2 linked regions of the Parafrankia discariae genome follow. The protein of the gene in region 1 interacts with the protein of each later gene in a pairwise test. Links are inferred from orthologs where the notes say so. Each region holds a gene or a part of one and is shown in the gene's direction. Other genes may lie near its edges. The genes, in order: B056_RS0112600 and dnaE.

Evidence for each region.
Region 2: the proteins of B056_RS0112600 (region 1) and dnaE interact in binary tests that used the Escherichia coli proteins (3 or more experiments, as listed by UniProt). The link is inferred for Parafrankia discariae from one-to-one orthologs.

What each region holds. Positions count from the first base shown.
Region 1 is NZ_KB891208.1:264,828-267,828, forward strand. Bases 56-2,841 are described here. They hold B056_RS0112600 (pyridoxal phosphate-dependent aminotransferase), read left to right. Parts: upstream 56-708; coding sequence 709-1,974; downstream 1,975-2,841. Other genes in these bases: B056_RS42690 (hypothetical protein), read left to right, coding at 56-690; B056_RS0112605 (hypothetical protein), read right to left, coding at 2,119-2,841. In the rest of the region: more of B056_RS42690, read left to right, coding at 1-55; more of B056_RS0112605, read right to left, coding at 2,842-2,877; B056_RS0112610 (antibiotic biosynthesis monooxygenase family protein), read left to right, coding at 2,998-3,001. UniProt on the Escherichia coli protein: Shows aminotransferase activity with methionine and histidine as substrates, and to a lesser extent also with phenylalanine.
Region 2 is NZ_KB891263.1:143,771-148,067, reverse strand. Bases 77-4,158 are described here. They hold dnaE (DNA polymerase III subunit alpha), read left to right. Parts: upstream 77-421; coding sequence 422-3,958; downstream 3,959-4,158. Also shown: B056_RS0130660 (SAM-dependent methyltransferase), read left to right, coding at 4,261-4,297. UniProt on the Escherichia coli protein: DNA polymerase III is a complex, multichain enzyme responsible for most of the replicative synthesis in bacteria. This DNA polymerase also exhibits 3' to 5' exonuclease activity. The alpha chain is the DNA polymerase catalytic subunit.

The sequences.
Region 1 (3,001 bases):
ATCGAGGACCATCTCGACCGGCGCACCTGGACGGTGCGGCCGGGCCTGTGCCAGCTCACCGTGTGGCGGCGGCATTCCGAGTTCCGGGTGTGCCCGCCGCCCAACGCGGCCGGGCCGGCACCAACGCGACCGGTGCCGGCACCGGCGCGGTCGGGGTCGGCGTGGTCGGGGTCGGTCGGGGCGGCCCCGCGCCCCGGCCCCAGCATCTCGCCCTTCGGTCCGGCTGTCCCGCCCGACCCCGCCTTCTCCTCCGATCCGGCTTTCCCGTCCGGTTCGGCTTTCTCCTCGGATTCGGCCGCATCGGGTTCGGCCTTCCCGCCGGGTTCGGCGCTCTCGCCCGGTTCGACCTTCCCGACTGGTTCGGACTTCCGCCCTGGTTCAGGCTTCTCGTCTGGTTTGACGGGCTCGTCCGGTTTGGCGGGCTCGTCCGGACCAGCCATCTCGATCGGTTCGGCCGTCATGCCGGGCACCGCTATCGCGCTCGACCCGGCGATCCTGTCCGACCCGGCGTTCCCACTCGGCGCGGCTTTCTTTCCCGCGGCGGCCGCGGCCATGGCGGGGGCCGGGGCGGTACCGCTCGTGTCGCCGCCGCAGCCTCCAGCGCCGCCGCCCGTCGCCCAGGCCAGCTGGCCGGCGCAGGCGGCAGCGGCCTCCGCGCTGCGCGCCGTGGCCAAGGGCCCCGCACGCTGAGATACCGCACGCCATCATGTGTCCGTGGCCGAGGAGACGACAGACCAGCCGGCGCGGGTGGGCCGCGAACGGGACGTGACCGCCGGGGCCTCCGGCCCGGCGATGCGGATCTCGGCGAAGGCGCAGACCTTCACCGAGTCCGTGATCCGGGACATGACCAGGCTCGCGCTGCGGCACGGGGCGGTGAACCTGGCGCAGGGCTTCCCGGACTTCAGCTGCCCACCCGAGCTGAAGGAGGCGGCGAAGGCGGCCATCGACGCCGACGTCAACCAGTACGCGATCACCTGGGGAGCGGCCGACTTCCGGGCCGCGATCGCCGCCAAGATCGGCCGCACCTATCCCGGCTGGACGGTCGACCCGGACACCGAGATCTGTGTGACCTGCGGCTCCACCGAGGCGATGATCGCCGCGATGCTGGCGCTGGTCGACCCGGGCGAGGAGGTCGTGTTCTTCGAGCCGTTCTACGAGAACTACGGCCCCGACTCGATCCTGTCCGGCGCGATCCCCCGCCTGGTGCGCCTGCACGGCCCGGACTGGTCCATCGACCCCGCGGAGCTGCGCGCGGCCTGCTCGGACCGGACCCGCGCGATCGTCGTCAACACGCCGCACAACCCGACCGGCAAGGTGTTCAGCGCCGCCGAGCTCGCCCTCGTCGCGGAGCTCTGCCAGCGGCACGACATCCTGGTTTTCACCGACGAGATCTACGAGCACATCCACTATCTGGAGCCGGGCGGGCACATCCCACCGGCGACCGTGCCGGGCCTGGAGGACCGCACGGTAACCGTGAACGCGCTGTCGAAGACGTACGCGGTCACCGGCTGGCGGGTCGGATGGACCGTCGCCCCCGCTCCGTACACCGAGGCGATCCGCAAGGTGCACGACTTCCTCACGGTCGGCGCCGCCGCGCCGCTGCAGGCGGCCGGCGTCGCCGCGATGGGACTGCCGCCCGAGTACTACGCCGGGCTCGCGCAGGAGTACCGGGCGCGCCGTGACCTCCTCTGCGGCGTGCTGGAGAACGCCGGGTTCGCGCTGCGTCCCCCGGACGGCGCCTACTACGTGATGTGCGACACCACCGACCTGGACCCGGCCGGCGACGACGTCGCCTTCGCGCGACGGCTGGTCAGCGAACTCGGGGTCGCGACCGTCCCGGGCTCGTCCTTCTACGCCGATCCGGCCGACGGCCGGCACATCATCCGGTTCGGCTTCCCGAAGCGGTTGGAGACGCTGCGCGCCGCCGCCGACCGCCTACGCCACCTCGAACGCACCCCCCCGACCCACTCCTGACCAGCACCCCGCCCGGACGATCGGCGTGCATGCCGGGGCGCTGCTGAAGCGAGTTGTCCGAGCGGCGTATGGAGCGGCTGAGGCGACTCGCTTCGACGGGTGGCCGGCGGTCACGGTGGGGGTGCCCGAGGTGGGGCTGGTTGGTCAGTTCTGGTGGGCCGGGACCGGCAGGGGGTAGCCGGCGGACGCGGCGCGGGCATGCCCGCGCCGCACCTCCCGGGCGAGCGCGCGAAGGTACCGGCGGCGGCGCACCTGTCCGGCGCCGTCCGCCGGGGGGCCGCCGGTGAGCCGTCCCGCCGCGCTCACCATCGCCGGGCGTGAGGGCAGCAGATAGCGCCCGCGCAGGTACTCGCCGATCCAGCGGCCCTGGGCGGCGGCCAGTTCCGGCTCGGCCGAGACCCGGTACAGCCCCTCCACCTCCTGGTGGAACACGCCGCCGAAGAAGTACTCCCCACTCCAGGCCCGCGAGGCGCCCACCCGGCCCGGCTCGGCCCCGTCACCCGCCGACGGGACGGTCGCCGACGGGGCGGTCGGCGGGGTGCCGACGAACACGACCGCGTCCAGGCGGGTGAGCCCCGGACCGGCACCGGCCGGGAGGGCGCCGACGGCACCGAGGCGGGCGGAACCAACGCCGGCCAGTTCGAACGGGCCACCGCCGTCCGCGCCGGTTTGTAGCACGAGCGGGCCGGGGACGACGATGAGCCGGTCGGCCATGCCGAACTCGCCGAGCGCGCGGGCGGCCTCCCGGGCCGGTGGGCCGGCCGGGTCGCCGGCGAGCACGCCGACGCCGTCCAGTCCGCCGTCCACCAGGGCGATGAGCGCGGCCGTGCCGGCGCCGGAGAGCGGCCCGGCGGGACCGGAACCGGCGTCGATGACCACGGCCAGCCGGGGAAGTCGGGACACGCTCGCCGACTGTAGTGCCCGTCCGGGCGGGGGATGGCGCCGAGGCCCCGGCCGCGGCCATGCGCCACACGTGGGGATCGACGGCGTCACGGCGCGGCACCGCGCACTACCGTGACGGTCATGA
Region 2 (4,297 bases), on another replicon or contig:
CCCGTCTCCCGAAGAGGGGGCCTCGCGAACGGCGCGCCCCGCGGACGGCGTAGTCCCGCATGTAGTCCGCTGAAGTGTCCGGCGGGTGCGGGACGGCCTGTTTGCGTGCCCCCGGGTGGGACACGTCGGCATCTTCCCGAAGCCCTCCCAGCGGGCCGGGTTAGGCTGCTGGGAAGACGCCGGACGACGACCGGCACCCCACACGGACACCGAGAGACACAATGCCGTCACCGTCACCCCGAGAATCAACCTGAGAACAATTGAACGAGGGAACCGCCTAAATCTCGTCACATGTTTCTCAGCGCGTCACCGAACACCCCGAACACCCTGGGCGACCGCCCCGGCACCGCCCCCCAGCGAGCATCGAGCCCCCACAGAGCATCGACCGGCGTGCCCTCCGCGCGCGGGAAGGTCCGACGACATGTCGAACTCTTTCGTCCACCTTCACGTTCACACCGAGTACTCGATGCTCGACGGTGCGGCGCGACTCAAGGACATGTTCAGCGAGGTCTCGCGACAGGGCATGCCCGCCGTGGCGATCACCGACCACGGCTACATGTACGGGGCGTACGACTTCTACAAGCAGGCGACCGCGGCGGGCGTGAAACCGATCATCGGCTGCGAGGCGTACGTCGCGCCGGAATCACGACTGCTCAAGCAGCGCGTCCGCTGGGGCGAGCCGCACCAGAAGAGCGACGACGTCTCCGGTGGCGGCTCCTACACACACATGACAGTGTGGGCGCGGAACGCCGAGGGCCTGCACAATCTTTTCCGGCTCAATTCCCGGGCATCCATCGAGGGCCATTACATCAAGTGGCCGCGCATGGACCGGGAGATCATCTCCGAGCACTCCGCGGGCCTGATGGCGACGACCGGGTGCCCGTCCGGCGAGGTCCAGACGAGGCTGCGGCTCGGCCAGTACGACGCCGCGCTGAAGGCCGCCGCGACCTACCAGGAGATCTTCGGCCGCGAGAACTACTACTGCGAGATCATGGACCACGGCATCGAGATCGAGCGCCGGGTCCGTGACGGGCTGGTCGACATCGCCCGCGCGCTCGACATGCGTTTCGTCGTCACCAACGACTCGCACTACACCTACGAGTCCGAGCGGACGACCCACGCCGCGCTGCTGTGCGTGCAGACCGCCTCGACGGTGGCGAACCCGGCCTTCCAGTTCGAGGGCTCGGGCTACTTCCTGAAGAGCGCCGAGCAGATGTACGCGATCGACACGTCCGACGCCTGGCAGCAGGGCTGCGAGACGACGCTGATGATCGCCGAGCGGGTCGACCCGGCGGGCATGTTCACCAAGCGGAACCTGATGCCGCGCTTCCCCGTCCCCGACGGGGAGACCGACGAGTCGTGGTTCCGCAAGGAGACGTGGGCGGGCATGGCCCGGCGGTTCCCCGACGGGTTCGACGAGGAGCACCGCACCCGGGTCGAGTACGAGCTCGGGGTCATCCTGGCGATGGGCTTCCCGTCCTATTTCCTGGTGGTCGCCGACTTCATCATGTGGGCGAAGAGCCAGGGAATCCCGGTCGGCCCCGGGCGCGGGAGCGCGGCGGGCTCCATGGTCGCCTTCGCCCTGGGCATCACCGACCTCGACCCCATCCCGCACAGCCTGCTGTTCGAGCGGTTCCTCAACCCCGACCGCGTCTCGATGCCGGACATCGACATCGACTTCGACGAACGTCGGCGCGGCGACGTGATCCGGTACGTCACCGAGAAGTGGGGCGACGACCGCATCGCCCAGATCGTCACCTACGGCACCATCAAGGCCAAGGCCGCCATCAAGGACTCCTCCCGGGTCCTCGGCTACCCCTACGCGGTGGGCGACCGGATCACCAAGGCGATGCCACCGGCCGTGATGGGCAAGGACATCCCGCTCGGCGGGATCTTCGACCCCAAGCACCCCCGCTACAGCGAGGCCGGTGAGATCCGCGGCCTCTACGAGTCCGACGCGGACGTCCGCAAGGTCATCGACACGGCGAAGGGCCTGGAGGGGCTCATCCGCCAGGCGGGTGTGCACGCCGCCGGTGTGATCATGTCGGCCGAGCCGATCATCGACCACATCCCGGTGTGGCGCCGCGACGCCGACGGCGCGATCATCACGCAGTTCGACTACCCGACCTGCGAGAACCTCGGCCTGCTGAAGATGGACTTCCTCGGCCTGCGCAACCTCACCGTGATGGACGACGCGGTGCGCAACGTGGAGGCGAACCGCGGCTTCAAGATCGACCTGATGGCCCTGGAACTCAACGACACCGCGTCCTACGAGCTGCTCGCCCGCGGCGACACCCTCGGGGTGTTCCAGCTCGACGGCGGGCCGATGCGCTCGCTGCTGCGGATGATGCGCCCGGACAACTTCGAGGACATCTCCGCCGTCCTAGCCCTGTACCGGCCGGGGCCGATGGGCGCCAACTCGCACATCAACTACGCGCTGCGCAAGAACGGCCAGCAGGAGATCACCCCGATCCATCCCGAGCTCGCCGAGCCGCTGGCCGACATCCTGGACACCACCCACGGCCTGATCGTGTACCAGGAGCAGGTCATGGCCATCGCGCAGAAGGTCGCCGGCTACACCCTCGGCCAGGCCGACCTGCTGCGCCGCGCGATGGGCAAGAAGAAGAAGGAGATCCTCGACAAGGAGTTCGTGCCGTTCTCCGACGGCATGAAGGCCAGCGGGTTCTCCCCGGCCGCCATCAAGACCCTGTGGGACATTCTCGTCCCCTTCTCCGACTACGCCTTCAACAAGGCGCACACCGCCGGCTACGGTCTGGTCTCCTACTGGACAGCCTATCTCAAGGCGAACTTCCCGGCCGAGTACATGGCGGCCCTCCTGACCTCGGTGCGCGACGACAAGGACAAAAGCGCCATCTACCTCAACGAGTGCCGCCGAATGGGAATCCGCGTCCTGCCGCCGGACGTGAACACCTCCGACGCCGACTACACCGCGCACGGCGACAACGAGATCAAGGTCGGCCTCGCCGCGATCCGCAACGTCGGCGTCAACGTCGTCGAGTCGATCGTGCGCAACCGGAAGGCCAAGAGCCGGTTCGCCTCGTTCCCCGACTTCCTCGACAAGGTCGACGCCGTCGCCTGCAACAAGCGCACGATCGAGTCACTCATCAAGGCCGGCGCGTTCGACACCCTCGGTCACACCCGCCGCGGCCTGGTGGAAAAGCACGAGCAGGCCGTCGACGCGGTGATGGGCGTGAAGAAGAAGAACGCCGAGGGCCAGTTCGACCTCTTCGCCTTCGACGGCGACGACGCCGCGGAGGACACCGCCCCCATCTTCGGCGTGCAGGAGTTCTCCGACCAGGAATGGGACAAGTCCGTACTGCTCTCCCACGAGCGGGAGATGCTCGGCCTGTACGTCTCGGACCATCCGCTGCTCGGGGTCGAGCACATCCTCGCGGCGAAGGCCGACTGCGGCATCGCCTCCCTCAACGGCGGCGACTACCCGGACGGCTCGGTCGTCACCATCGGCGGGATCATCTCCAGCCTGCAGCGCAAGGTGACCAAGCAGGGCAAACTGTGGGCCCTGGCCACCGTGGAGGATCTCGAGGGCGGCCTGGAGGTCATGTTCTTCCCGGCCACCTACGAGACCTGCTCCACCCAGCTCGCCGAGGACGCGGTCGTCATCGTCAAGGGGCGGATCGACAAGCGGGAGGACACCCCGCGTCTGGTCGCCTCGGATCTGACCGTGCCCGACCTCAGCGAGCACGCCCTGAGCCCGCCGGTCGTGATCACGCTGCCGGCGTCGCGGGTCAACCCACCGACCGTCGACCGGCTGCGCGAGGTGCTCGGCGACCACCCCGGCACCACCGAGGTCCACCTGCGCCTGCAGTCGGCGAGCCGCACGACCCTGCTCCGGCTCGACGACGCGTACAAGGTGCAGCGGACCGCCGCGCTGATGGGTGATCTCAAGGCCCTGCTGGGTGCCTCCGCCGTGGCCTGAGCGGACCCCCGCCCCGCGCGGCGCCCCACGCGGTCGCCCCGCGCGGCGACACCGCCGGGTGGCCCACCAGCGCGACACGCGCGACGCGACCCACGACACCGTTTGCGACACCCCTCCGTGGGGGGACCATGGGCGTGACGTGGGTCGCGTCGCCCTGCCTTCGCCGACGCAGCCCTTGCAGAGTGATGGGCCGAGTTCCGCGTACACCGCGAGACCGGCCTCCGGGTCGCGTGGCGCAAGACGCGGGCCGGTGGCGGCGCCTCCGGCGGGCGGACCCGGTATCCCGGGACCCGGAGGACAATGTGACGGTCGATCGTCCCGTCGACACAGAACCCGAGC